Regions from separate parts of the Cytobacillus sp. FSL R7-0680 genome, predicted to be linked through region 1. Evidence: riboswitches for the same ligand, from Rfam matches in the RefSeq annotation. Region 1 holds a riboswitch; each other region holds the start of a gene.
What was found. Region 1 has a riboswitch for lysine ahead of MKY26_RS11300 (aspartate kinase). Riboswitches for the same ligand answer to the same signal wherever they lie in the genome.
Positions count from the first base shown of each region.

Region 1 (10,291 bases):
CTTGTGCTGCTTGTCCCGCTAGAGGGCTGAAGCTAGAAAATATTAACATAAAAATCATCAATAAGGCCAACCATCGATTACTAGCTAATTTCATTCTGTTCCTCCTTCAAATTATTATTAATCTTTCAACAACTGAAATATACCAGTTTTTCTATGATTCGTGTTTATTTATAACAAAAATTCTACATTTTTTGCCAAAAATAAGCTGAAAGTACTTTCTTCATTCATCAATTAATAGGTATTTTGTTTTATTATTATGAATTTTCAGTACGAATTGCTTAATAACTATTAAAATATTGCTCCTTCAAACGAAGATCACACTCTTACCCTTTTACTGGATAAAAAAAACACTGAGGCTATAAGCCTCAGTGTTCTATAAAATCTATTACACACGGTCACTTCCAAAGAAGTTTTTGAAAGATTGTAATGTTGTATCACGGTTAAGCGCGGCAATTGATGTTGTTAAAGGAATACCTTTAGGGCAAGATTGCACACAGTTTTGTGAGTTACCACAGTTAGCAAGACCACCGTCACCCATAATTTCCTCTAAACGATCTGCCTTATTCATTTCACCCGTTGGATGAGAGTTGAATAAACGCACTTGAGAAAGTGGTGCCGGTCCGATAAAATCAGATTTGCTGTTTACATTTGGACACGCTTCTAAACATACACCACAAGTCATACATTTTGATAATTCATAAGCCCATTGGCGTTTTTTCTCTGGCATACGAGGCCCTGGACCTAAATCATATGTTCCATCAATCGGAATCCATGCTTTTACTTTTTTCAATGAATCAAACATGCGACTACGATCAACTTGTAAATCACGTACTACCGGGAATGTTTTCATTGGTGCTAAACGAATTGGTTGTTCTAATTGGTCGATCAGAGCTGTACAAGATTGACGCGGTTTGCCATTAATGACCATAGAACAAGCTCCACAAACTTCTTCCAAACAGTTCATGTCCCAAGTAATTGGTGTTGTATGCTCCCCTTTTGTATTTACCGGGTTTCTTCGAATTTCCATTAGAGCAGAGATCACATTCATATTTGGACGATAATCAAGTTCAAATTCTTCTACATAAGAATCTGAATCAGGACCATCTTGTCTTGTAATTTGAAATAATACGGTTTTAGACTTTACTGCTGCTTCTGACACGATTAATTACTCCCCTTTCATCGAGTTTTCTCTTAATGTTTCGTTGTATAGTCACGTTTACGTGGCTTAATCAAGCTGATATCCACTTCATCGTAATGGAATTGTGGCGCTGATTTGCCATCAACGAATTTAGCCATAGTTGTTTTTAAGAATTCATCATCATTTCGATCAGGGAATTCTGGTTTATAATGGGCACCGCGGCTTTCGTTACGGTTATATGCACCAATTGTAATAACACGAGCTAATTGAAGCATATTTTGTAATTGACGAGTAAACGCCGCCCCTTGGTTACTCCATTTTGCTGTATCGTTAATGTTGATATTTTCATATCTCTCTAACAATTCAACAATTTTAGCATCTGTTTTTAATAAACGATCGTTATGACGAACAACTGTTACATTATCAGTCATCCATTCACCAAGTTCTTTGTGAAGGATATATGCATTTTCTGTTCCATCAAGAGACATGATTTTATTCCATTTCTCTTGTTCTTGTTGAACTGCACCTTCGAATAATGAAGAAGATAAATCTTCACTTGATTTCTCTAATCCTTCAATATATTCAAGCGCTTTTGGTCCAGCAACCATACCACCATAAATGGCAGAAAGCAATGAGTTAGCTCCAAGACGGTTACCACCATGTTGTGAATAATCACACTCACCTGCAGCAAACAATCCAGGGATATTTGTCATTTGATCATAATCTACCCATAAACCACCCATTGAATAGTGAACAGCTGGGAAGATTTTCATTGGTACTTTACGAGGGTCATCACCTTGGAATTTCTCGTAAATTTCAATAATACCACCCAATTTAATATCTAATTCTTTCGGGTCTTTATGTGAAAGATCAAGGTAAACCATGTTTTCACCATTGATACCTAGTTTTTGGTTTACACAAACATCAAAGATTTCTCGTGTAGCAATATCACGAGGAACTAAGTTACCGTATGCCGGATATTTTTCCTCTAAGAAATACCAAGGTTTCCCGTCTTTATATGTCCAAACACGACCACCTTCACCACGTGCAGATTCACTCATTAGACGTAGTTTGTCATCTCCTGGTATAGCAGTTGGATGGATTTGAATGAACTCACCATTTGCATAATACGCGCCTTGTTGATAAACGATTGATGCAGCAGAGCCTGTATTAATAATAGAGTTAGTTGATTTACCAAAAATAATTCCCGGTCCACCAGAAGCCATAATGACAGCATCTGCTGCGAATGATTGGATTTCCATTGTTTGTAGGTTTTGCGCTACTACCCCGCGACAAACTCCGTCATCATCAATGACAGTTCCCAAGAACTCCCAACCCTCATATTTTGTTACTAACCCTGCTACTTCGTGACGACGCACTTGCTCATCCAATGCATAAAGCAATTGTTGACCTGTTGTCGCACCAGCAAAAGCAGTACGGTGATGCTGTGTTCCGCCAAAGCGTCTAAAATCTAATAACCCTTCAGGTGTACGGTTGAACATAACACCCATACGGTCGAATAAGTGAATAATTCCAGGTGCTGCTTCTGCCATTGCCTTAACTGGAGGTTGGTTAGCTAAGAAGTCACCACCATAAATTGTATCATCAAAGTGAATCCAAGGAGAATCCCCTTCACCTTTTGTATTTACTGCTCCGTTAATACCACCTTGGGCACAAACAGAGTGAGAACGTTTAACCGGCACTAAAGAAAATAATTCTACTTGTCCGCCAGCTTCAGCAATTTTAACAGTTGCCATCAATCCGGCTAATCCGCCACCGACAACAATAACCTTTCCTTTACCCATATCTGACTCACTCCCTTAATACTAATACCTCTAAAAAAAACCGAACAAATTATAGAAAAATGTATGTATTCATTACACGAAAGCAAAAATAGCACGAATACCTACAATTGATAATGCGATAAAAATGACTAAAGTTACATAAGTTGAAATCAATTGTGATCTAGGAGATACTGTAATTCCCCAGCTTACCATGAAGGACCATAAACCATTTGCAAAGTGGAAAATTGCAGATAATACACCAACGATGTAAAATGCTAACATGAATGGGCTAGACAAAATATCAGCCATCATATCATAATTTACTTCGGCACCGAACATTGCTGCAATACGAGTCTCCCAAACATGCCAAACGATGAAAATCAATGTAATTACACCGGTTACACGTTGAACTAAGAACATCCAGTTTCGGAAAAATCCGAATCTTGAAGTGTTATTTTTTGCTGTAAACGCAATGTAAAGACCGTAAATTGCATGATATAACAAAGGTAAGAAAATAATAAATATTTCTAGGAAATATCTAAAAGGAAGACTTTCCATGAAATGTGATGCGCTATTAAATGCCTCTTCTCCCCTAGTTGCAAAATGGTTCACTACTAAGTGTTGGATCAGAAAGACCCCAACAGGTATAACTCCAAGTAATGAATGCAATCTGCGATTTAAAAACTCTCGATTACCCGCCATAAGTTTACCCCCTTGAATTTGTAGCATGACACGCTGAATATGTACATAACAAATCCTTCGCATCACTAAGAAAATGCAAATCATTTTCAAAACATTTATATGACATGTCCATTTTACTCCCATCGCCCATTAGCGTCAAGAAAACGGATACAGATTTTGTCGATATTACGAAAATTTTTTCTATTCTAGTTTCACTCAAAAAACCAATGATATAGTTTTTTCAACCCTATTTGGCGGTATATTAAAATAGCTTAAATCACGCAATAATATTCATATTTTACGCATAAAAATGCATTTACATTAGATTATTATTAGTGTTAAGATTATTCCCATAATTTACACCAGTTTTACAAACTAAAAATTTTTCCCTTTTCACTGTACGTATTCGTTTTTTCCAAGTAAATTGTATATATTAGACTTTATGAAAGAGGGGAGATTTAGCATAATATGCCATCTCAAGAAGCCCAAATAGAACAAACCGAAAACATGGCAGAATCAATTGAACCAAACAAAGAAATGATTTCATCCTTTGGCTATGAATTAATTAGAGAAGAACTTTTACATGATTTACTAGGTAAAGACGCACCAGATATCTTATACTGGGCAGGCAAGAGACTAGCACGTAAATATCCTCTTCAAACAGAAGAAGACTTATTCAGCTTCTTTGTCGAGGCTGGTTGGGGAAAATTAACGAAAAACCTCGAAAACAAAAAAGAAATCGAATACGAGTTGACAAGCGAAGTCATTCAAAAGCGCTGTAAAGAAAATACTCACGCAACATTCCAATTAGAAGCTGGTTTTATTGCTCAACAAATCGAACAGAAAAAAGAAGTGATTTGCGAAACATTCGAGCACCCACGTAAAAAGGGTGGAAAGGTCCTCTTCACAGTCAAATGGGATAAAAAGGACAATATCCACACTTAATAAAATATACTCAACAGTAAAAAAGGATCCAAACATCATTCTATTAAGGCGTCGAATGATGTTTGGATTTTCCTGTCTTATACTACTGTAGTTCATTTAATTTTTTATTAAATCCCCAGCTAAATTAAACGTTTGGTGTAAAGCTTGAGCGGCATTTAACATATGCGCTTGGTCGATTACAGCCGAGACTTTTATTTCAGATGTACTGACCATTTTTACAACGATGTTATTAGCAGCTAATACATTAAACATCTCAGCTGCTACTCCAGGATTTGAAATCATTCCTGAACCGACAATCGAGATTTTCGCCAATTGTGATTCCCATTCAATCTGATCATAACTTAATGCTTCTCGATTTTTTTCTAGTATTTTTACAGTCTCTGTAAGATCTTGGTTTTTAATTGAAAAAGATAAGCCTGATGATTTATCATCTGTAATACTTTGTATAATAATATCAACATTTATATGTTCTTTCGCCAAGATTGAAAAGATGGATGAAAGGCTTATTAAAGGGTCTTTAATCCCTAGTACAGATACCCTTGTAATATCATCTTCAAAAGCAACCCCTCTAACAACTAAGTTCTCTTCCATTTCCGCAACCTCCTCTATAATTGTACCTTCTTCTCGTTCCATACTAGAACGTACTTCAAGCTTTACATTGTAATTTTTTGCAAACTCAACTGCTCTTGGATGTAGAACGCCTGCACCAAGATTAGCTAATTCAAGCATTTCATCGTATGAGATAGATGGAAGCTTTCTTGCATTTTTTATATAGCGTGGATCAGTTGTGAATACACCTGTTACATCGGTGTATATATCACATTTGTCCGCTTTTAATACTGCTGCAAGAGCTACGGCTGTTGTATCAGAGCCACCCCGACCTAATGTCGTTATTTGGCCAGTCTCACTTAAACCTTGAAAACCCGCTACGATAACAATTCTCCCTTTCTTTAACTCTTGTGAAACAGGTTTTGTGTCAATATCAGTGATTCTTGCGTCACCATGTACTGATTCCGTTTTAATCCCTGCTTGCCAGCCCGTATAGGAAGTTGCCTCATAACCTTTTGAATTTAGTGCAATTGTTAATAAAGAGATCGTAACTTGCTCACCTGTAGATAACAACATATCCATTTCTCTCTTACTCGGAGCGGGTGATAATTCTTTTGCCATACCAACTAATTGATCAGTCGTTTTGCCCATAGCCGACACAACAACAACGATATCATTACCATTATTTTTTTCTTCAATGACACGGTTGGCTACATTTTGAATATGATCAACCGAGCCTACGGAGGTTCCACCAAATTTTTGTACAATTAAGCCCACTTTTCTCCCCTACTTTCAAGTCATTCGTTTTTATTCCCTGCCGCCTGTATGTACAACCAACACATTTCTACCCATATTCGGCATAAAAAAAAGCAATGAGATGAAACCCATCCCATTGCTGTGTAGTCAAACGTATGAACAATCTACGTACACACAGTGAGATAGCCCTCCAAGACAGATAGTCTTGACAATCCTGCATTTATTCAATGCAGAACCAGCGAAGAAAATATTGAGTCTTTCTTCACTTCGGCGAATATTCCCTTTCAAAGTCCTTCAAACGAAGCTCAATCTTCTAAGGAACTTTTACTAATGAAACTCGCACCTCTACCTTCACTTTCAAGTTAAAAAGTGATTTGATATAAAGTTAAAAACACTATACCATATTTGTTTTTTTCAGACAATGTCTATTCATGTAACTTTTCATAAAGTTCTTGTGCAACTTTTAATGGTAAGCCAGATTCCCTAAGGTCTTCTACACTAGCTGATTTCATTTTTTTTACAGAACCAAAATCTTTTAATAACTGCTTTTTTCTTTTTTCCCCAATACCATCAATTTCATCAAGAAGTGACTGAAATGCACTCTTTCCACGAACTTGTCTATGAAATGTAATCGCAAATCGATGCACTTCATCTTGAATACGTTGTAATAAATAAAATTCCTGGCTATTTCGAGCGAGGGGAATGATCATTAATGGATTTCCATAAAGAAGTTGAGATGTTTTATGCTTATCATCTTTGACTAATCCTGCTAGTGGAATATCTAAACCGAGTTCATTCTCAAGCACATCTCGAACGACTTCAACATGTCCTTTTCCACCATCAATGATAATTAAATCAGGTAGGGGTAGCCCTTCTTTTAAAACCCGGCTATATCTCCGTCTCGTCACTTCCCTCATAGATTCATAATCATCTGGTCCTTTAACTGACTTAATCTTATATTTCCGATACTCCCTTTTTGCAGGCTTACCATCGATAAAGACAATCATTGCTGAGACAGCATCGGTACCCTGGATATTGGAGTTATCAAAAGCTTCAATGCGATAGGGTGTGTAAATTCCTAGCTCCTCACCTAAGCTTTCTATTGCATTCACCGTTCTTTTCTCATCACGTTCAATAAGCGAGAATTTTTCTTTTAAAGCAATCTTTGCATTTTTATAGGCAAGTTTCACTAGTTCTTTTTTTCTCCCTCTTTGAGGAATAAATATTTTTACATCCAAAAGCTGCTCAGCCATCGTCACATCAACAGAGTCTGGCAAGTAAATTTCCTTTGGTTTAAAATGATTAGCTTGTTCATAAAAACGGCCGAGATAGGTGAGCATCTCTTCTTCAGGCTCATTATAGATTGGAAACATAGATACATCTCTTTCAATAAGTTTCCCTTGCCTAATAAAAAATACTTGTACACACATCCAACCCTTATCAACCGCATAAGCAAACACATCTCGGTCAGTAAAATCCGTCATTGTAATCTTTTGTTTTTCCATCGTCGTTTCTATATGGATAATTTTATCTCTGAAATCCTTTGCTTTCTCAAACTCTAGCGCTGCGGACGCTTCTTCCATTTTCGTTGAAAGTTCTTTTTTGATTTCTTTATAACCACCATTTAAGAAACGAGTAATCTCATCTGTCATTTGTTTGTATGTGTCAGATTTTACTTCATTTACACAAGGAGCTAGACATTGTCCGATATGGTAGTATAGACAAACTCTATCTGGTAAGGTGTTACATTTTCTTAAAGGATAAAGGCGATCTAATAATCTCTTTGTTTCATTGGCCGCCTGCACATTTGGATATGGACCAAAATATTTCCCTTTGTCTTTTTTTACTTTTCTCGTGGTAATTAATCTCGGATGTCTTTCATTTGTTAATTTAATAAAAGGATAACTCTTATCATCCTTTAACATGACATTATATTTGGGGTCATGCTTTTTAATTAAATTTAACTCTAATAATAATGCTTCCATATCGGAAGAGGTCACGATGTATTCAAAATCTTCAATTTCATTTACCAGCCTTAATGTCTTTCCATCATGCGAACCGGTAAAATAGGACTTAACCCGATTACGAAGCACTTTCGCCTTACCGACATAAATAATTGTCCCTTGGCGATCTTTCATTAAATAACAACCAGGTTGAGCAGGTAATAAAGGTAATTTATTTTTTATATTATCATTCATAATTAGCTGTCACATCCATACCTAAAAAGAATATCATTGCAGGAGGAAACCATACCCTTCTTACTGATTTTGCCATACTTGTACTGTAAAAAAACCCCGATCTTCTAAAAGTAGAAGCCGGGGTTTGTTTTTATGGTACTTCTTATGCACCATGTTTTTGAAGCAATTCAACTAATGCTTCTTTCGGTTGGAAACCAACCACTTTATCTACTTCTGCACCATCTTTAAATACGATGAGAGTCGGGATGCTCATAACACCAAATTTACCAGCAGTTTCTTGGTTATCGTCAACATCAAGTTTAACGATTTTTACTTTATCTCCCATTTCTCCATCAATTTCCTCAAGAACTGGTCCAATCATTTTACAAGGTCCGCACCATGGTGCCCAGAAGTCTGCAAGTACAAGACCTGAACCAGTTTCAGCAGTAAAGTTTTGATCTGTTGCATGTGTGATAGCCATAATATTTATATCCTCCTAATAAATAACTAAAAAATCTTATCGAAAGTATATCATCGATTAATAATGGATGCTATTATTTTGCTCGTATAGATTACCCATTTTTTTATTGTATCATACTGAACCTTTAAAAAGGATTCAATGTCTATTTTATTCAACATTAATCTTTTTGCCAACATAGTAAAGAAGCGGATAGTATAAGTCTACCCGCTCATATCAGATGTAAACGAAAATTATGCATTTACAAGTAATTCTTTAAACTCTTTCGTTAGTAATGGAAGGACTTCGAATAAGTCGCCCACAATACCATAATCCGCTACTTTAAAGATATTCGCTTCAGGATCTTTGTTGATGGCAACAATAATCTTTGAATTGGACATCCCAGCTAAATGTTGAATCGCACCAGATATACCACAAGCGATATAAAGGTCCGGTGTAACTACTTTACCTGTTTGACCAATTTGAAGTGAGTAATCACAGTAGTCTGCATCGCATGCGCCACGTGAAGCTCCAACAGCACCACCAAGGACATCTGCCAATTCTTTTAACGGCTCAAAACCTTCTTCACTTTTCACACCGCGTCCACCAGCAACAATAACTTTTGCTTCAGAAAGGTCTACACCTTCTGTTGCTTTTCGTACAACTTCCTTGATGACTTGACGCAAGTTTTTAATTTCTACAGATAAAGATGAAACATCTCCATTTCTACTTTCATCTTTTTCAAGTGGTGCAATGTTATTAGGACGAATAGTAGCGAAAAGAAGTCCATCTGTTACAATCTTCTTTTCAAATGCTTTTCCTGAGTAAATCGGACGAGTAAAGACTATGTTACCACCCTCAACTTCTAGATCTGTTACATCAGAGATAAGACCGGATTCTAACTTTGCCGCAATCTTCGGTGCAAGATCTTTACCTTGGGCAGTATGTCCGAAAATAATTCCTTCAGGATCTTCTTGATCAATAACGGCAAGTAAGGCTTGGGAATAACCGTCAGATGTATATTGTTTTAACAGTTCATCCTCAACTGTTACCACTCGGTCAGCTCCATACTGAATGAATTCAGCTCCTAAAGCGCTTACAGAATCACCAAACAAAACACCTACAACTTCTCCACCTTCAGCAGATGTTTTTGCTGCAGCAACTGCTTCAAAAGAAACATTTCGCAATGAACCTTCTCTTACTTCACCTAATACTAAAACTTTTCTAGCCATTATTATACCCCCAACGTTTTTATTCTTTTATGCTCACTATTAGACAACTTTTGCTTCGTTATGAAGTAGACTGACTAATTCTTTTACTTGACCCTCTAATTCACCTTCAAGCACTTTTCCAGCTTCTTTTTTCGGTGGTAGGGAGATTTCGATTGTCTTTGTTTTCGCTTCTACATCATCTTCGTCTAAATCAAGATCGTCTAATTCAATTTCGTCTAAAGGTTTTTTCTTTGCTTTCATAATCCCTGGTAAAGAAGGGTAGCGCGGTTCATTTAAACCTTGTTGTGCAGTGACAAGTAATGGTAGAGAAGTCTCGATTACTTCAGAATCACCTTCTACATCACGAACAACTGTAGCTGTTGTACCTTCAATATCTAACTTAGTGATGGTTGTGATATAAGGAATAGCTAATAGCTCCGCTACGCGTGGGCCAACTTGACCTGATCCACCATCGATCGCTACATTCCCACCAATAATCAAATCAACCTCTTTATCTTTAAGGAATTCAGCTAAAATTTTAGAAGTCGTAAACTGATCTCCTTCTTCAACGTCATCTTCTGTATTAATCAGTA
Region 1 is NZ_JBBPAO010000001.1:2,261,768-2,272,058, forward strand. Features, by position in the region: gene MKY26_RS11275 (5'-nucleotidase C-terminal domain-containing protein) at 1-94, opposite strand, end outside; gene sdhB (succinate dehydrogenase iron-sulfur subunit) at 386-1,159, opposite strand; gene sdhA (succinate dehydrogenase flavoprotein subunit) at 1,192-2,943, opposite strand; gene MKY26_RS11290 (succinate dehydrogenase cytochrome b558 subunit) at 3,016-3,624, opposite strand; gene MKY26_RS11295 (YslB family protein) at 4,072-4,548, shown strand; gene MKY26_RS11300 (aspartate kinase) at 4,645-5,874, opposite strand; lysine riboswitch at 6,029-6,209, opposite strand; gene uvrC (excinuclease ABC subunit UvrC) at 6,279-8,051, opposite strand; gene trxA (thioredoxin) at 8,194-8,511, opposite strand; gene MKY26_RS11315 (electron transfer flavoprotein subunit alpha/FixB family protein) at 8,742-9,719, opposite strand; gene MKY26_RS11320 (electron transfer flavoprotein subunit beta/FixA family protein) at 9,759-10,291, opposite strand, start outside.

Region 2 (10,291 bases), 410 kb from region 1:
GTTTTCATTGTGTCGTTTGATTGAAGAAATGTTCATTCAAGATATGATATCGATTATATACGATTTTATTAAAGATAAGAGCATTTAAAATGATTAAAGAATGAATAGTAGTGTGAGCAATAAAAATAGTGTATTGCCAAACGCTATTTTTTACATTAAAATGAGAATGATTATCATTGTTGAAAGGTTAAAATCAAATTAAATTCTCAAATGATTAGCTTTTAATATTTCGGAATTTTCTTCACTTTGAATGAGATTGCTGTGATAATTAATTTTTTTGGAAATGGAGCTTTGATTAATGAAGAAATTATATTTTATTATGCTTTTATTTGTACTCATTTTAGCTGGTTGTATGCAAAAGGAAGAAGAGAGTAATAGTGGAGAAGAGAATAATAGCAATCAAACGATTGTCATTGAAGATGCGTCAGGTGAACGCAGCTTTGAAGGAGTTCAGGAGAAAGTAGTTGCTCTTGAATGGAGCGTGGCTGAAGAGTTATTAGCTGTTGGTGTACAACCAGCTGCAGTAGCTGATGTAGAGGGGTTTAATAAGTGGGTCACAATTGACGCTAAATTAGATGATAGTGTTGTGGATATTGGTTTAAGAACAGAACCAAATATTGAAGAAATAGCAAAGTTAGAGCCCGATGTGATTATTGGTATGGAATATCAAGAACAGTTTAAAGCGGACCTTGAAAAAATAGCTCCTGTAGTGATTTTTGATAGTTCTACAGAGGAAGCTCAAAAAGACTTATATGCTTACATGTTACATACATTAAAGCAGACAGGTAAGCTAGTAGGTAAAGAACAAGAGGCTGACGAGGCAGTTGCTCATTTAGAGGAAAAAATGGCAGAAGCGAAAGAGAATATATCTGCAGCTCAATTAAAGACAAATGAATTTGTTTTTACACAAGCTTATTCTGCGAATCAAGCCCCGACCTTTCGATTATTTACAGAAAACTCAACGGTGAGCCATACACTTGAAGGTATAGGATTGACGAATAAAATACAGGACCAAGATCCTCAGCCGAGTGGTTTTATTACAACAAATGTAGAGGGTGTATCTAAGTACGAAGAAGCTATATTTCTTCATACTGTACAAAAAGATGATCCGTTATTTAATAATTTAGAAGGAAACAAAGCTTGGAATTCTTTATACTTTGTAGAAAATGATTTGATGTACGATGTAGGCGCAGGTGTGTGGACGTTTGGTAGTGTTCTTTCTATGGAAACTTTAGTTGATCATGTTGAAGAGACATTAGTGAAGTAATGTTATGAGAGTTAAACCCTTTCTATTATTTGCGGTATGTGTGCTCTTGTTTATTATTCTTGGTCTCATCCACTTGAGCCAAGGACAAGCTTCAACAGGCTTACTCAGCTTTTGGATGGAAGTATGGGATAATGAGCAGGAACTGAATTTTCTCCTTTATAGTAGAATGCCGAGGTTTTTAATTGGTTGTTTAGTTGGAGCTGCACTTGCCGTAGCAGGGATGTTATTACAAACAATGACAAGAAACCCACTCGCAAGTGCAAGTACACTAGGCATTCATGCAGGAGCATTTTTCTTTGTTGTTCTTTTTTCCATTTTCTTTCCTTCTATAAAGGGTGCCTTTCCATTTTTGGTGACGATGCTTGGAGGAATCATAGCAGCTTTAATTGTTAGTTTTTTAGTAGGTAGAGCATTGGATCCTATTAGAATCGCATTAACTGGATTGATAGTAACAATGTTGTTTTCTTCATTTACTAGTGCCCTGCAGCTTTTATATGAAAATGAAGTGTCCGGGTTGTTTTTATGGGGAGCGGGAACATTGTTACAGCTTGATTGGAGTGGCGTTCAATTTGCTTTGCCATGGGTTCTCTTCACTCTTCTTTTTGCCTTTATAATAGGTCATCGTTTTGACGCTTTACTGTTGGGGGAAGATGTAGCTGTAGGATTAGGACAAAATGTGATGATAAGTAAATTAATAGGTTGGGGCATTGCAATTATATTAGCTGCTGTCTCTGTTACAGTAGTAGGCCCAATTGGCTTTGTTGGTATTATGGCTCCACATATTGTTCGTTTAATGGGATTTAGAAAGCATCGATCCATGCTAATAGGAAATATAGTGGTCGGTGCAGGCTTACTCATATGTGCTGACATCTTTGTTCGTATGATATCTAGTATGTCTGAGTTACCTGTAGGAGCAATGACGGCCATTATAGGAGCACCTTGGTTAGTCTATTTAGCCTTAAAGATAAGTAGGAAAACGAGAACTGCTGGAGGAGCATTAGAGGGGAAAGTGCGAATTAAGCATGTTAAAAGATTTTATCTCCTCATATCTCTCGCCGTTCTTGGATTAGTAGGGTTTAGCCTTTCGTTTGGGGGAACAAGTTTCACTAGTCTTTTAGAATTGCCAAGAGAATTGATGTATAATACCTTCGTTTGGGATTTTCGCTTGCCTCGAGTGGTTGTCAGCTTCGGAATTGGTATGATGATGGCGGCTAGCGGTTTAATGATGCAGACTGTTTTACGAAACCCACTTGCTGACGCTACTGTTTTAGGTGTGACTTCAGGTGCAAGTGTAGTGGCGATGTTGGTTCTCATTGTTTTTCCACAAGCCCCCTTTGTCCTTATTCCAATTGGTGCATTAATTGGTGCACTTATCACAATGGGAATTGTATTGTTTATTAGTGCGCGGAGCGGTTATCAACCGATGATTCTATTATTAATGGGTGTTGCTGTATCCGCGGTAGGTTCTGCTATTATACAGATTTTATTAGTACGTGCGAACCTTCATGCATCACAAGCTTTAACATGGCTTGCTGGTAGCACCTATGGGACAAGCTGGAGTGATCTAGTAATTGTGATGATAACATCGTTACTACTATTTCCGGTTATTCTCTATATGGCCAATACATTCGAGATCTTATCATTGAGTGATGAACTATCCATTGGTTTAGGTGTGAAAACAAGTAAAATGCGTATGTTTATGATTATACTAGCTGTTATGTTGTCAAGCATCAGTGTATCAGTGGTTGGGGCAATTGGGTTTATCGGTTTACTAGCTCCACATATTGCTAGACAACTGGTCGGTCCGAAGCTACTACAATTACTGCCATTAACCATAGTAATTGGCGGGATTTTACTTATTTCAGCTGATTTTCTTGGAAGAGTCGTTTTAGCTCCGAAAGAAATACCTGCTGGAATAATTGTTTCTTTAATTGGTGCACCATACTTACTTTATTTATTGAAAAAAACGAACAAAATCAAAGCGAGTTAACCTGTTTAATAAAAAATAATCTGAACAATGGTTCGGGTTATTTTTTTTCTTTTTAACTCATAGTAAAAAACGAATATCTGATTTATACCATTTCCATAAGTTACTTTTTCTATATGCTTTTCCTTATTACTGTGTAAGGGTTCCTTTTTCGATACCGATGAACAATCACAAAATAAGAAAATGGGCCAATGAAATGTTCTAAGAATCTTCTTTTCTGTTTTGACTGATTCTTTTTCACTTATTTCATTGCCCTTCTTGTTTATGGTTATATCCTTTAGGTAAAATAATCAGTATGAAGATTATTGGTAGATGAGGTGATGGAATGATTAGGATTGGTTTAACTGGATGGGGAGATCATGACAGCCTATATACGGAGCGTATATCTAACCGAGATAAACTATTAGAATATGGCGCTCATTTTCCAACAGTTGAGGTAGACGCTTCCTTTTATGCCGTACAGCCAGAAAGGAACGGGGAAAAGTGGGTGAGGGAAACGCCTGCTTCATTTAAATTTGTTGTGAAAGCTTATCAGGGGATGACGGGGCATCAAAGGGGGGAGATTCCTTTTGAGACAAAGGAAGAAATGTTTGCTGCTTTTAAAGCGTCGCTTGCCCCTTATATAAGAGAAAATAAGTTAGCGATGGTCCTATTTCAATTTCCACCGTGGTTTAATTGTAAAAAGGAAAACGTGCAATATTTACGCTGGTGTAAACAGCAAATGGGAGAAATACCATGTGCTGTTGAATTTCGTCATCAGTCTTGGTATCAAGATGCGTTTATAGAAGGTACTTTAAATTTTATCAAGGAAGAGAAATGGATACATACCGTTTGTGATGAACCACAAGCAGGGGAGGGGTCTGTTCCAATTGTGATGCATACTTGCGGTAATCCAATTGTACTAGTCCGCTTGCACGGTCGTAATGTTCATGGATGGCAAAATAAAAAACAACCAAATTGGCGTGAAGTTCGCTATCTATACCGTTATAATCACCAGGAATTATTGGAGTGGGCAGAGCGATTAAAGCAATTACAAAAAGAGGCGAAGGAGGTCTATGTACTATTTAATAATAATTCTGGTGGTGACGCAGCGGATAATGCGAAGGAAATTCTAGAAATATTAGGAATTGAATATGAGGGATTAGCTCCAAAACAACTCGGTTTATTTTAACTAATGAGTACACCGAATCTCTACCTATAACATAAATTGTTAAAGGGAAGGGGGGACGGTCATGGTTGAATTAAAGCCTGTTATTTTGGATGGTCATACGTTTATGACTGTATCCGTTGAGCTGCCAAAAACTAATTTGTTAGTCGTATCAAATGATAAAGGATATATCATGTGTGGTGCATTAGACGTTGCGTTATTAAATGAAAAATTAAAAGATCGCCATGTCATTGCTGGTAGAGCAGTAGGGGTAAAAACGATTCAACAGCTAATAGATGCACCACTTGAATCAGTCACTTTTGCTGCAGAGGAATTAGGCATTAAAAAAGGGATGATCGGTAGAGAAGCGCTATTAAGAATGGTATAGGTTATAGTATCCTACTATATCTTAAAAATAATAAATTTATGAATATTTTAGGTTTTGATAGAGTTTTGCATAAATAATTATATTTTGATATAATGTATAACAATTGAATAATGCCTTATCAATCCGATGGGGTAGAGGCGCAAATCATCATTAGTAATCAATGTGAGGATGACAACAGTGAACTTTGATAAAAGGGAGATTTGCCGAAGCAAATAGGTACGTCAATATTTATTTGTTGGGGTTGCTCTTAATAGGAGTAACACTGTCATTATGGAGGTATATTAACCATAATGGGGAGCTACAGTCGTGATGGAGAATAACGTTACTTCTTGAAGGGTAATGATAGAATCTCTATCGTTACTCTTTTTTTATTATCAATTAAGGATCAAAGAAAAGTGGAGGATACCTTTCTCTGATCGTTAATTGATATGAGACGCATTCGTTCATGTCTATAGCTCCTATACTAATAGGAGGTCTTTTTATGACAGGTACATTTATTTCTGTGCTGCCACCTTTGGTAGCGATGCTTTTGGTTATACTAACAAAAAGGGTGATTCTCTCCCTTGGTTTAGGGGCGTTAACAGCAGCTATCATAATTGGAGGATATCAACCGCTAGATACGCTACAAATATTTTTCTCGTCGTTTATAGCACTTTTTATAACAGATGAAGGGTTAAATACTTGGAATATATTCATTCTATTATTCTTACTTATTCTTGGTAGCATTACTGCATTTATTTCACTATCGGGTGGTAGTCGTGCCTTTGGTGAATGGGCAATGAAGCGTGTGAAAACGAGAGTGGGTGCACAGTTATTAACCGTAGTTTTAGGTATGATTTTGTTTATAGATGATTATTTTAATGCGCTAACAGTTGGACAGGTATCTCGACCTGTTACCGATCGACAAAAAGTATCACGTGTAAAGCTTGCTTATTTAATTGATTCAACATCCGCACCTTTATGTGTTATTTCGCCTATATCAAGTTGGGGAGCATCAATTATCGCCTTAATTGGCTCGATTTTAGTGTCTCATAAAATAACTGATTATAGTGCTTTCTCTGCTTTCATGCAAATCATTCCGTTAAATTTTTATGTGTGGGCGGCAATCATAATGGTGTTTATCATTGTTGTTGGGCAAATTGACTTTGGTCCGATGAAGAAACATGAGAAACAAGCTATTGAACAAGGAATTCTATTTGATAAGAAGAAACAGTTGAAAGACGAAGTTCAAGAAGAATTACCTATTAGTACGAAAGGGACTGTTGGTCATCTTGTTTGGCCAATCATTGTTTTATTTATTGGAACAGTGAGTATGATGGCTTGGACAGGCATTAATGGTGCAGAGGGGAATGTGTCGTTAGTATCCTTATTAGAAAACACAGATGTGGCCTTATCATTAATTGTCGGAGGATTATTGAGTTTAGCTGTTGCTTACGTACAATTTGCTCAAGTATTAAAGAAAGATGATAAACTAACGAGTAATTTTTATTTGAAAGCTACATGGGTTGGGATGAAATCTATGTTTGGATCAGTATTGATCTTAATTTTTGCCTGGTTACTCGGAGATTTGATTAGTCAACTAGGTACAGGGGAATACTTGGCTAGCGTTATTAATCAATCGAATCTGAGTCATGATTTTATCCCTGTTATCCTATTTATTATTGCGGCACTTATGGCATTTAGTACAGGTACATCTTGGGGATCATTTGGCATTCTTCTTCCAATAGCTGGTGATATTGCTGTAGCTACAGATATATCCTTGCTGATTCCTGCAATGGCAGCTGTACTTGGAGGTGCAGTATTCGGAGATCATGCTTCACCGATTTCTGATACTTCTATTTTATCCGCCACAGGTGCAGGGAGTAATTTGATTGACCATGTCATTACACAGTTTCCTTATGCCTTTACAGCAGCTGTTGCTGCGGCCATCTCTTATATCATTTTGGGTGTAAGTGGAAGTGTAATCATTGCATTAGCTGCTTTGATTGTTATGATGGCGGGGATTTTCCTTGTTGTTAAAATGTTCGGTACAAAAACCGAGAAGATGATATAATAGTTCTTTTGAACAATATAGGAAGGAGGAATGAACTCGTCGGTTCATTCCTCTTTTTCTATCCTACAAGTCTAAAATCACTACATAAGCAAAGTTATTTTACTTTATATAAAAGTAGCTAGTTATTTATAATTGCTAATTATTAACAATTAACTGAACTACATTATACCTATCTACTATTAATTATTTTATGAATATAATGATAGAGTTTTACAAACAAAACATAGTAAAGAGAAACCCTTTAACGCTCTAAACTATTAATAGATTTCTAAATATTAATATTATTCACAAAGATTGTTTTGACAGATGAATAAAATGATACTATACTATTTTTAGATTTATAGCAATTATCAGAAAAATATTACATTTTGGTTATTTTAGTCTACTTTTTTTGTGTGGTATCTTTTCTTGTGGGGTTTATATGGGGGATTTGAACCATGCTCTTAGTTGTTGGAATAATCAAAAAAAAGGGGGATCATTATGTTATTTAAAAAGAGAATGACCGCTGTTCTTTTAGCTTCTACCATAGGAGCTGCAGGTTTCCTTGCTGGCTGTGGTAGTGATAGTGCAGGTGGTGGTGAGTCTGGTGATACTGTCAAGATAGGTGCCAACCTAGAACTTTCTGGTGCAGTTGCCTCATATGGTGAAGGAATTGCTGAAGGAATCGAATTGGCTGTGGATGAAATTAATAAAGATGGTGGAATCGACGGTAAAGAGATAGAAATTGTAAAAGTAGATAATAAATCGGATGCAGCAGAAGCAACCAATGCAGCTATTAAATTAACGGAAAATGATGATGTCGTAGCTATTATTGGGTCTGCTACAAGTGGAAATACAGTTGCTCAAGCACAAGTGGCTAATAATTCAGAGACGGTATTGCTTTCTCCTTCAGGTACGAGTCCGAATGTAACAGTGAATGATGATGGAAGCTTAAATGATTTTGTATTCCGTACATCGTTTATTGATCCTTTCCAAGGAACAGTGGCAGCTAATTTTGCTGCCAATGAATTAGGAGTTAAAAATGTAGCTATCTATGCTGATAATGCAAGTGATTACGCAAAAGGTTTAGCAGCTTCCTTTAAAGAAACTTTCGAAGCAGCAGGTGGGAAAATAGTTGCCGAAGAATCGTATGTGGCGAAGGATACTGATTTCAGGTCCACACTTACAAGAATTAAATCAGCTAATCCCGAATTTATTTTTATCCCTGGTTATTATGAAGAAGTAGGACTTATTGTCAAACAAGGACGTGAAATGGGTATTGACGTACCGCTAATGGGTGCTGACGGTTGGGATTCACCAAAGCTAGTTGAATTAGCCGGAGGGGATTCCTTAAATAACACATTTATAACAAACCATTATTCTTCGGGTGATCCAGACGAGACAATTCAATCCTTTGTAACAAAGTTTGGTGAAAAATATAATGGCTCATCCCCGGATGCTTTTAATGCATTAGGTTATGACTCTGTATATATGTTGAAAGATGCCATGGAGCGTGCTGAAAGTACAAGTGATGCGAAGAAAATCAAAGATGCCTTATCTGAGACGAAAGATTTAACTCTTGTAACGGGTATCATTTCAGTTGATGAAGATCATAACCCAATTAAATCAGCTACTGTATTGGAATATAAGGATGGGGAGCAAGTCTTCAAAACGAAAGTAAATCCTTAAAATGAGGCTGTATTAAAATGGGAGGAGCGATTGGGCCTTCCATTTTTTTTATCAGATATGAAAGGGTAATTCCTGTTGTGATAGCTAATAATCTCATAGTCCAAGATTGCTCAGGGGCAATAGTTTTTTGAAATTAGCGTGTCAAAAATTACCTTATGAGGAGATATTCAGCATAGCGTTTTCGCTAGCTGTCACTCTCTATCTGAAGCTATTCGGGTTATTTGAAGAGGAGTGGGGATTCATGGATTGGATTCAACAGTTAGTAAATGGGATATCGTTAGGAAGTATTTATGCACTGATTGCTTTAGGCTATACAATGGTTTATGGAATTATCAAATTGATCAACTTTGCCCATGGTGAAGTATTTATGATTGGGGCGTTTGTTGGTTTTTACGCGATTGCTGGTTGGGGGTTAGGATTCTTTCCTGCCTTAATTATTGCAATGGCTGTCTGTGCAGGGATGGGTATGTTAATTGAGCGAGTAGCATATCGAAGGTTGAGAGGTTCTACGCGAATTGCTGCCCTCATTACAGCGATAGGGATTTCTTTATTTATACAGTACTTATTTATTTACTTTAGAGGTGCACAACCAGAAGCTTATCCTGAAGTCATTAGCAATCAAACCTTTAATATTTTGGGTGCACAAATCAGTAGTCAATCACTTATGATTTTAGGCACTTCGATTGTGCTAATGATTGTTCTACAATTTATTGTTCATAAAACCAAAATCGGTAAAGCAATGCGGGCTGTGTCACATGATATGGATGCTGCAAGGTTGATGGGGATTAATGTAAACACAACCATTTCCGCCACATTTGCTATTGGCTCTTCCTTGGCTGGGGCAGCAGGTGTTTTCTTTGGTGTGTATTATACAAAAATAGAACCGTTAATGGGCGTGATTCCAGGATTAAAGGCTTTTGTTGCAGCTGTACTAGGTGGCATCGGTATTATTCCTGGAGCGATGGTTGGTGGCCTTGTGTTAGGCGTAGTTGAAACGGTTGTTAGTGGCCTTGGTTACTCTTTATGGAGAGACGCGGCAGCATTTGTCATTCTCATTTTAATCCTTTTATTCAAGCCATCAGGTATCTTTGGTAAAAATGCAAGAGAGAAGGTGTAAAAAGGATGAATACGAAGAAGATCAAAGGTTTCTGGTTGTTTGTTATTCTCTCCATTATTGTTTATTTTGCAGTTCAGATGGCTGCAAATACTGGAATGATTAATAATTATCATGTGAATACACTTGTTTATATTTGTATTAATATTATATTGGCCGTCAGTTTACATTTAGTTATTGGCATTACAGGACAATTTTCAATCGGACATGCTGGTTTTTTAGCTGTTGGGGCTTACATTTCAGCAATTGTAACGATGAAACTTTCACTCCCATTTCCTATTGCACTTATTATTGGTGGGATTGTTGCCGCTTTAACTGGCTTAATTGTTGGGATACCTTCTTTAAGGTTACGTGGTGATTATTTAGCGATTGCAACATTAGGATTTGCAGAGATTATCCGCATCATTTTCTTAAATATTGATGCAGTAGGTGGAGCAGCAGGTATGCAGATCACAAAGATGACAACTTGGACTTCAGCCTTCATCTGCTTATTTATTACCGTATTAGTGATTGTGAATTTTACAAATTCAAGGCATGGTCGCGCATGTATATCGATTAGAGAAAATGAAATCGCTGCCGATGCGATGGGTATTAATACGACCTATTATAAAGTAGCGGCATTTGCCATTGGGTCTTTTTTCGCAGGAATCGCAGGGGGGTTATATGC
Region 2 is NZ_JBBPAO010000001.1:2,669,990-2,680,280, reverse strand. Features, by position in the region: gene MKY26_RS13350 (ABC transporter substrate-binding protein) at 299-1,267, shown strand; gene MKY26_RS13345 (iron ABC transporter permease) at 1,272-3,257, shown strand; gene MKY26_RS13340 (DUF72 domain-containing protein) at 3,580-4,425, shown strand; gene MKY26_RS13335 (YunC family protein) at 4,487-4,789, shown strand; lysine riboswitch at 4,914-5,098, shown strand; gene MKY26_RS13330 (Na+/H+ antiporter NhaC family protein) at 5,271-6,842, shown strand; gene MKY26_RS13325 (ABC transporter substrate-binding protein) at 7,323-8,510, shown strand; gene MKY26_RS13320 (branched-chain amino acid ABC transporter permease) at 8,752-9,627, shown strand; gene MKY26_RS13315 (branched-chain amino acid ABC transporter permease) at 9,633-10,291, shown strand, end outside.
Region 2: it holds a riboswitch for lysine, as region 1 does, so the genes downstream of both, MKY26_RS13330 (Na+/H+ antiporter NhaC family protein) here and MKY26_RS11300 (aspartate kinase) in region 1, are expected to answer to the same signal.

Region 3 (10,291 bases), 1.1 Mb from region 1:
TATCATCCTTTAATAAATTGGCTTTATTCGAAGTAAGATATTGATTGATGGCTATTAATAAAAATAAAATGATGGCTAAAAAAAATCCCCACTTCTTCATACGTTTATTCCTCCTTCAATTCATAAAATTAAAGATAAAGAATAAAGCTTAAAAAAAAGTAGGGGTAAATATAAAGTTTTTCTTAAATCATCCCTTTAATTATCCAAAGTAGATGGATGAATGGGGAGTCTAATCTCAAAGCTTGTTTGTATGACTGTACTATTGACAGTGATACGACCGCCATGCTGTTCAACAATATTCTTGGCAATAAATAACCCCAGCCCTGTTCCACCTTCTTGATGGGCGCGAGAAGGGTCGGATGTGTAAAAGGAATCGAAAATATAAGGTAGGTCCTTTTCTCTGATATCATCACCGTAGTTAATAATCTGCACAATCGCTCCTTCATCGTCTAATGAAGTGTGAATATCGATAAATTGTCCATCTGCCCCATAGCGTATTGCGTTATTTAGGAGATTTTCAAATACCCGTGCTAATTGTCTCCCGTCTGCTTCAATCATTAAGGAGGGCTGTAAATGTAACCTTGCCTCTAAATGATTCTTCTTAAGGGCAGGATACATTTCCTCACAGAGTTGTAATAATAACTCACTTAAATTAATTTCACTTTTGATAATAGAGAGCTTACCATAATTTAATTTCGTTATATCAAAAAGATGATCAATTAATTCTTCTAACCGCCCAGCTTTTTTATAGACAATGTTTGTATAATGCTTTTTTTGTTCCTCGGTTAAGCTAGTGTCTTTTTTGATAATATCTAAATAGCCGATGACTGATGTGAGTGGTGTTCGTAAGTCATGGGCGAGATTGACAATTAACTGATCACGGCTTGACTCAGCAAAATCTCCACGCTCAATCGCCTCTTTTAGCTTGAGACTAGCTGTATTTAAATCTATCGCTATCTGGCCAAATTCATCATTAGTAGAAATTTTTGTTTCATATTGAAAATCACTGTTAGCTAATTGCTTTAAACCATGTGAAATATGACTGAAATACGATGAAATTCGTCTTGTAAGTAATTTAAAAATGACGAGTGTAAATAGAATATATAGAATCGCAAAAATAATAAATAGACCCTTATTTCCTAATGCCCATCTGATTCGAGCTAAAGGATCATCGATTAACACAAACTGATGATAATAATATTGCATATATGCAAAAAGTGAATATGTGATTACGCCAGCTAATATCATGCTAACGAAGACGAGTAGTAATAGTTTCGTTTGAAAATTAATTTTATAATTAACCATGAAAGGCATAACCTACTCCCCAGACGGTTTTAATAAACTCGTTCTTGTCTTCCCCAAGTTTCTTTCTTAATGTGCGAATATGAACCATCACTGTATTTTGGTTGTCATAATAAGCATCTCCCCACACAGTTTGAAAAATATGCTCTGCACTAAAAACCTTATTCGGATGGTTAGCGAGTAAGAGGAGAATATCAAATTCCTTCGGGGTGAGAGAGAGGACCGTATCATATTTTGTTACTTTATGTTGATCAGGATCAATCGTAAGTCCTCGAAACTCTAAAATATTCTCTTTTGAAACTGATTGATTATACAGCATTGTCCGTCGTAATTGTGATTTGACGCGTGCCACTAATTCCATAGGATTAAACGGTTTGGTCATATAATCATCAGCTCCAATGACAAGCCCGGTGATACGGTCAAAATCAGATGTTTTAGCGCTCAAAAAGATAATCGGAAAAAGATAGTTTTGTTTGCGAATCATTCTAGTGACTTCATGTCCGTCTAAACGGGGCATCATAATATCTAAGACAGCCAAATCAATTGGCTGTGATTGTACAATTTTTAATGCTTCTTCTCCATCATTTACTTTGAAAATATGAAAGCCTTCTTTTTCCAAATGGAGCCCAACAAGGTCAGCAATTTCCGCCTCATCATCGGCAATCAAAATATTTACGTGCTTCACGTTGTACACCTCTAATTTTCAGTAAGAATCTCTTATAGTATAGCCGTTAACCATGTATTCATCCAGCAAGAGAATGATCGTTACCTTCCTTGAATTCTGTTATAATATGCAATAACTTTCGATCAGGAGGACTTTTTATGTATAAGGAGATTTTAAGCAAAATTGAACAGCCAGAAGCTTTTCAACCATCTGAAAAAATGTTTTGGCAAGATGAGTATATTGCAAAACAGCTTTTAAAAGCACATCTTAATCCAAACCATGAAGGAGCGAGTAGAGAACCGAAATTTATAGATGCTTCGGTAAGATTTATTTCACAGCTTATGAACAGTGGAGACAGAGTAGTTGATCTCGGTTGTGGTCCAGGTCTTTATTGTGAACAGCTGGCAATGAGAGGCTATGCGGTTACCGGGATTGATTTCTCCGAGAACTCTATTGATTACGCCAAATCCCAGGCTAGTGAAAGGCATTTACCGATACAGTACCGCTTTGAGGATTATCTGAACATGGATGACGTAAATACGTTTGATTTTGCGACGCTTATCTATTGTGATTATGGTGCATTATCACCAAATAATCGCAAGCAGCTGTTAAAGAATATTTATCGCTGCTTAACTGAATCTGGACGCCTATTTTTAGATGTATTTACCGTTAATAAGTATCATTCTTTTGTAGAGGGAAAACAATGGTCAATGAATAATCATGGGGGGTTTTGGTCTGCCCATCCTCATTTGGAAATCTCTCATAACAAAAAATATGATGATGAAATTTCTCTTGAACAAACTTTGGTACTGACTGAAGAATCGGCTGATGTGTATCACATTTGGTATCAATACTTTACTAAGGAGCGGTTGATAAGAGAGCTCCGGGATGCTGGATTTAAAGTGATTAATGAGTATAGTAATGTGGCTGGAGAACCTTACACTGATAGAAGCGAGACAATGGCTATCCTTGTTCAGAAATAATCTTTAAAAATATTCTATTTCTTTTCTTGCGAGAGGAGTACAATAGAAGTAATTTTAATACTTGTATTGGTTGAGGGGGCGAATTAGATGTTTGGCATCACAAGTTTTACGGTGTTTTTAGCCGCCGCGATTATTATGAATATTACCCCTGGGACAGATACGATGTATATCGTATCACGGAGTGTCTCACAAGGTAAGAAGGCAGGGTTATACTCTGTTCTTGGTATATCTACAGGAGCAATGGTGCATACATTTTTAGCTGCTATCGGATTATCTCTTATTCTTACAACGTCAGTCATTTTATTTACTATTGTAAAGATGATTGGTGCGGCGTATTTAATTTATCTTGGCGTACGTATGGTCATTCAAAAATCCTCTCAATTTGAAGTTAAAAAGACGAAACCTTTAACTGCAAGGAAAGTGTTTGCTCAAGGTTTACTAACCAATCTAACCAATCCAAAAGTGGCGCTTTTCTATATTTCATTTCTACCCCAATTTATATCTGTAGACAATGGATATGGCCCACTTCCTTTTATCATCCTTGGTATGACCTATGTTGTAACAGGAACCATTTGGTGTTCGATAGTCGCGCTTTTTGCCTCTACAACAACGAAGAAACTTAGAAATAATCCTAAAGCAGAATTTATTATTAATAAGGTAACTGGCATGATCTTTGTCGGCTTAGGTATTAAGCTTCTCCAAACAAAGGCATCCTCATAAAGAAAGGAGCAGAACAAACTCTGCTCCGTTTTTTCATCCATTACAATATTACCCATTTACAAAGAAGTTTAAATAAATTATAGTTATTAAAGAGTGTTTATATCTATAATTAAAAAGGGGTTAATACTTATGAATGAAAAAGTAAAAAGAAAGATTAGTAATCTAGAAAATATTGACCGTTTTTCAGCTGAGGAATTATTTCAATACCTCCCCCTCAATCATAGTGACGTCGTATTAGATATAGGAGCTGGTGCAGGATACGTAGCACTACCTATAGCAGAAAGGGTAGATTTGGTTTATGCACTTGATTTGGATGAGGAAATTTTAAACTATTTGCAGCTAACAGCAGAGAAGAGAGGGATCACAAATATTCAGCCCGTAATAGCTAATTTTAAAGACATACCATTAGCAGATGAACAAGTAGATATTGCGATCGCTTCAATCTCGCTACATGAAGTAAAACCATTATCCGCTGTACTAGAAGAAATCAAGCGTACCTTAAAAGCTCGAGGTACATTCTTATGCATTGATATTGAAAAAACCGCAGATGCCAGAGGACCGAGAGTATCATCTGGGGATATGATGAAGGCAATGGAAAATGCCGGTTTTAGCGATATGAAAATGACCGTTTCTCCGCGGAAATTAGGAAGTGAGCCAGTTTATATCATTAGGGCAGTAAAGAAGTAATGAATGCTTTAATTTAAAGCAACAGTAAATTATAAAGAGTCGTAATAAAATAAAAATGATTGCAACGTGAAAATAGATATATTCGTATCCAACAAAGCTTTTTGAACGAATCCTGCACCCCTATAACTAAGAGGCACTTTCTTATCTTAATTTGATAAGTCCCCACACTAATTTCTCGTTCCACGTGAAACAAACGGTCCATCTTATGAGGGTTTTTGTTAGCTGAAATGGTAAAATAGAGACAGGGGAGAAAGTTTCTGTAATAGTGAAGGTGGTTTGCTCAATTGCTCATTTTATATATACTTCTTATTTTAGTTGCTTCTATATTACAGGCGAGTACGGGATATGGCTTTTCTATTCTAGCGACGCCATTTTTACTGCTGTTTTTTGAGCCGATGGAGGCCATTCAAATCAACTTAATCTTATCTTTGTTTATTTCGATTGTCATGATAGGGAAAGTCAAGGTCGATGTTGATCAAAAAGTGTTAAAACGACTCATCATCGGCAGTATTTTTGGTTTACCTATAGGGATGGTCATTTTTCTTTGGTTACCGCTTAACTGGCTAAAACTAGGGATAGGTATTCTAATCTTGGTTTTGACTGTGTTGATGATTGCTCAATTAAAGATGAAGCAAACGAGAAATAGAGATTATGGCGCTGGTGGGCTATCTGGAACATTAACGACAAGTATTGGTATGCCTGGTCCGCCGTTATTATTGTATTTCTCGGGCACCAAAACGAATATGGAAATTCTCAGAGGAACGACAATTGCTTTTTATTTATATATCTATGTAATCAGTCTGGCTATCCAAATGGTTGTCGCCGGTACTACACAAACAGTTTGGCTCGCTAGTTTGGTTGGAGCTCCTGTGGTACTAATTGGTATATTTTTAGGACAATTACTATTTAAAGTCATGAGCCAAAAGTTTTTCTCAATTATTTCCTACTTCATCCTTTTATTTACTGGATTATACTTATGTATTAACCAATTAATTCTCTAATTCTGCATGGGAATGAGGAAGGAAAAAAGGCTGGTGAGGGGTTTGATTTCGCACGTCTCACTCAGCCTGTCTTTCAAGTATGGATTAATGAATAGCAAATTCTTTGTTTAATAGGGACTCGAATGCTTTAATATTTTCATTAAAGTCCGGCAGTTGTTTTGTTTCTTCTGCTTGTTTGATCATGCTTGTGACAAGGTCATTTACTGGAGTAGATACTTGTAGGGCGTTCCCTTTTGTTGAAATGTAACCATTAATATAGTCGACTTCTGTTTGTAATCCTTTTTCTAAATCTTGTAGCATACTAGCTTTGAGCAGTGCTTGAGGACCAAATGCTTGTTTAGCAACTTGGATGACCATAGGTAGATTGCTCTTGTCTTCGTTAATAGAGAAGATTCCAACATTTACACCAGCTAGTTCGCTAAATTGAATGTTATTCGCGTAACCAACTTTTAACGTTTCATCAGCTAACATCACTGCACTTGTGACAGCTGCCTCGTTATTCAAAATATCTCCATATGTACAACCTAGTGCTGCCGACATACCACTCATCGCTACATTAACAAGAAGTTTGGACCATTTTGTACCGATTAGATTATTTGAAACGATTGTGCCACCGACATCTTCAAGAACGGTTTTTACTAGGTTCACGCGGTCAGTAATCTGTCCGTCTAACTCACCAATTTGAAAAGCGTGAGCAGAGAATGCCTCTTTGTCTGATGTTAATTGTGATACACCTGGTTTTACCCAAGTAGCACCAAACTCTACAGAACCACCAATAATGATGGATGAACCAAGTGATTCTACTAAACTTTCTTCTGGAACACCATTTTGTAAAGAGAGTAATATACTTGCTTCGTTCATATGCGCTTGAAGTTGTAGGAGCACTGATTTATTGTATACTTGCTTTGTTAAAAGTAAGACAAGGTCATAAATGCCAGTCATTTCATGTGGCGTGATGGCTTTCACAGAAGCCTGCAAGTTTACAGTCCCCACAACTGTTGCGCCGTTACTGTTTAAGGCGTTAATATGGTCAGTATTTACATCGATGCATTCCACATGATGTGCCCCTTTTGATAAGTGTGCCCCAATAATCGTCCCTAAAGATCCTGTTCCCATGATAGCAATTCTCATTATGCATCCTCCTAAAATATTTAGTTGTAAAGCACTAACATAAAAGTTAATCATACCGAAATAAATAATAGAAATAAAAGAAAAAAAACCCAAATAATAGGCTTAAAGTCCTTGTTTTTGGATTAAATTAGGAGGAAAAATAATTGGGTACGCAAAAGAATGAATTATTAAGAGTTCATAAAGTGAATATGTGGGGATTGATGACATTAGCTGTTTTATTAGTCTTACCTATTGTTATTGACCGGGGTTTGAGCGATACAATTGTCATTATGTGTGCTGGGATTTCTGTCATTGTCATGGCTATTGTTCTGTATTTTTTGCGTATCAATGATTACGTAAAGGGCTTTTTATATGCTGCTATACCAAACCTCATTGTGATGATGCTCTTTTTTGTGGACGGATATGCATTGAATAAGCATTATATTTTATTCTTAACGATTGCAATGGTGGTGCTATATTTTAAGAAAGAAATGATTGTTGCTTTTTCTGTATTCTATAATGTTAGTTTTATTGCTACCTACTTTATAATTGGCCATCAGTTATTAGGAGAAAGTAATAGTGTCCGGAGTATTTTTACTATTATTCTTGTCGCCAACGGGATTTTGTACTTATTTTATTTATTAGCTAGTTGGGGTAGGGAATTAATTGACCAAGCAGAGCAAAAAGAAACGGAGTCAAAGGACCTCCTCATACAGTTGCAAGACACCTTTGGTTCAATAGATAAAGGTACAGTGACTCTAGAAAATCATATTGGACTTTTTAAGCAAAATATTGAAACGATACATGAGTCAAGTCAACAAGTATTAGAAGCTGCTCAACAGATGGCTACAAGTATTCAAGAAGAAGCGAACAGCTTAAATATTGTCAATGATTCTATGAGTCAGTCTTTACAAAATACAAAAGAATCTGTTGCCATTTCAGAAGGTGTCGTAGAAAAGTCGGAGAATATGAATGAGAAAGTACAAGATGGTTTAAATAAGATAGTCGATGTTACATCGCATATGAATACTGTAAATACAACGATTAGTGTGACAGCATCGACGGTATCAGATGTTCATTCAAGTATGGAACAAGTGAATAAATTATTAGCAGGCATTAAACAAATTGCCGATCAAACTAATTTACTCGCATTAAATGCAGCAATTGAATCAGCAAGAGCCGGAGAGCATGGGCGAGGGTTTGCGGTCGTTGCAGATGAAGTAAGGAAGTTAGCTGAGCAAAGTGCTGAAATCACGGTGGCGATCTCTGAAGTGACGAATACTCTTTTCACTCAGTCTCTTGAAGCACGTAAAAGCTCTCTTGAAGGGGAAGGTGCTGTAAAGCAGGGACAAGCACTTCTAACAGAGATATCTGCCTTTTTCAACGAGATACAAACATCATTACAAGAAAACAACTTAGAGTTAGTGAGAGGTGTCAATGAAGTTTCCGCTGCCACAGAAAAATTTGAACAAATTCAAGAGCAGATTGAAAATATGGCAAATATATCAGAGGAGAACGCCGCAGCTACAGAGGAAATCGTTGCTATCATAGAAGATGAACATGAGATGGTGTCAAACGTAAATCATTCGGTAGCGGATATTAATCGTTTGAGCATACAGTTAAAAGAGTTAGCTTCAAGCCAACAAGCTTAACATTGGTAATTATGCTCTAATCAAAAGGTTGTGCGAAAAAAGGACCAATTTTCCATAGAGTTTATATTGACAGACGCTATTAAACTATTGTAGCCTAATAGATATCAAATTGAATAAACCTCACTTTTTCTGGTGGGGTAGAGGCGCGGTATTTAACAGTCTTTAGTAGAGTGATAAGGCATGATGAGACTAAAGAGAAGGAAATATCGCCGAAATGTGCTATACCCGTTTGTATAGCATGTTGGGTCTGCAGTGAATAATTGCAGGACTGTCTTAATAAATTTACCCGATTTATTAAGGTGCACTATCTCTAAAATGGGAAAAGTAGAGGATTTAGGCGGAAGAATAACAAGGACCTGAGTTCATCTCAGGTCTTTTTTTGTTATTCTTTTTCTTAATTCGGAATAGTTTAATTAGTAGAAAAATATATTAGGGGGAATAGAGATGAAAAAGAGATTTGCTTTACTAGCTATGGCTATAGTACTGAGTATGTTTCTAGCTGCTTGTGGTTCAAATGATGAGGCTGAAGGAAGCACAGGTTCAGGTGGAAAAGATAAAGACGTTTTTCGCGTAGGACTAGAGGCGGGTTATGCGCCATTTAACTGGACGCAAATGGATGATAGCAATGGCGCAGTAGCAATTGAAGGTAATTCAGAGTTTGCAGGCGGTTACGATGTTGAGATTGCGAAGAAGATAGCAGAAGGTTTAGGAAAAGAGTTAGTAATTGTGAAAACAAAATGGGATGGATTAGTACCATCATTAAGTTCAGATAAAATTGACGCTATTATTGCTGGTATGTCACCAACAGCAGAACGAAAAGAAACGATTGATTTTTCCGATAACTATTACGAATCTGATTTAGTCATGGTAGTGAAAAAAGGTGGCGATTACGAAAATGCCACATCCATTCAAGACTTCAGTGGGGCAAAGGTTACTGCCCAATTAAATACATTTCATTATTCAGTAATTGATCAAATTGACGGCGTACAACAGCAAACAGCGATGGAGAGCTTCCCTGCTATGCGTGTTGCATTAGAGTCTGGAATTATTGACGGCTATGTTTCTGAACGTCCGGAAGGTGTAAGTGCTTCAGCTGCTAATGATAACTTTGCGATGGTTGAATTTACTGAAGGATTTGAGACAAGTGAAGAAGATACTGCCATTGCAGTAGGGGTGAAAAAAGGTAGCGAATTAACAGATAAAATCAATGAAATCCTTGCAGATATTTCTGAAGAAGAGCAAAAAGAATTAATGGATGCTGCTATTGAGAATCAGCCAGCGGCAGAATAACTAAATGAGCCGGCTGCATGAGATGTAGCCGGTTTTATATCGAGAAGAAGGTTAGGAGAGACATGAGAAATAAACAACTAGGGTAGCGCATCCTCTCCGTCGTATTAAACCTTTGAAGCGCAAATCCTTAGCAGATTGATTGGTAATGGCCAATCATGATGAGAGAAAAGGAGATCATTGTTATGAGTATAGAATGGATTATTCGCATCGTTGTCGAATATTGGCCAATGTTTTTACGAGGCGCCGGTGTGACATTAGTCATTGCCTTAATTGGTACCGTTTTCGGTGCCCTAATTGGTTTGTTGTCAGGCATTCTTCGAACAATACCAATACCTGAGAATGGTCCTAAACGGTTGTTATTAAAAATAGTGAATTTCTTGTTATCTGCTTATATTGAATTCTTTAGAGGCACACCAATGATTGTACAGGCAATGGTTATTTTTTACGGGGCAGCAATGGCCTTTGGCTATCAAATGGATCCGCTCGTTGCTGGTATCGTTATTGTTTCCATTAACACGGGTGCTTATATGGCTGAGATTGTTCGTGGAGGGATTATTTCTGTCGACCCAGGTCAATATGAGGCAGCCCAAGCCATTGGGATGAACCATTTGCAAACAATGATGAATGTTGTTTTACCTCAGGTCATTCGAAACATTCTTCCAGCTACAGGTAATCAATTTATCATTAATATAAAAGATACTGCCGTGTTAAGCGTGATTTCTATATCTGAATTATTTTTCCAAACGAATTCAATTGCAGGGAATAATTTCCGCTACTTTGAGTCATTCTTTGTTGTTTGTATTATTTATTTCGTTATGACTTATACCGTTACATTAATTCTACGCTATATTGAAAGAAGAATGGATGGACCGGAAAATTACG
Region 3 is NZ_JBBPAO010000001.1:3,367,915-3,378,205, reverse strand. Features, by position in the region: gene MKY26_RS16820 (M15 family metallopeptidase) at 1-100, opposite strand, end outside; gene MKY26_RS16815 (HAMP domain-containing sensor histidine kinase) at 196-1,305, opposite strand; gene MKY26_RS16810 (response regulator transcription factor) at 1,298-1,987, opposite strand; gene MKY26_RS16805 (class I SAM-dependent methyltransferase) at 2,125-2,949, shown strand; gene MKY26_RS16800 (LysE family translocator) at 3,037-3,669, shown strand; gene MKY26_RS16795 (class I SAM-dependent methyltransferase) at 3,799-4,356, shown strand; gene MKY26_RS16790 (sulfite exporter TauE/SafE family protein) at 4,641-5,357, shown strand; gene MKY26_RS16785 (ketopantoate reductase family protein) at 5,442-6,488, opposite strand; gene MKY26_RS16780 (methyl-accepting chemotaxis protein) at 6,632-8,119, shown strand; lysine riboswitch at 8,250-8,434, shown strand; gene MKY26_RS16775 (transporter substrate-binding domain-containing protein) at 8,564-9,409, shown strand; gene MKY26_RS16770 (amino acid ABC transporter permease) at 9,592-10,291, shown strand, end outside.
Region 3: it holds a riboswitch for lysine, as region 1 does, so the genes downstream of both, MKY26_RS16775 (transporter substrate-binding domain-containing protein) here and MKY26_RS11300 (aspartate kinase) in region 1, are expected to answer to the same signal.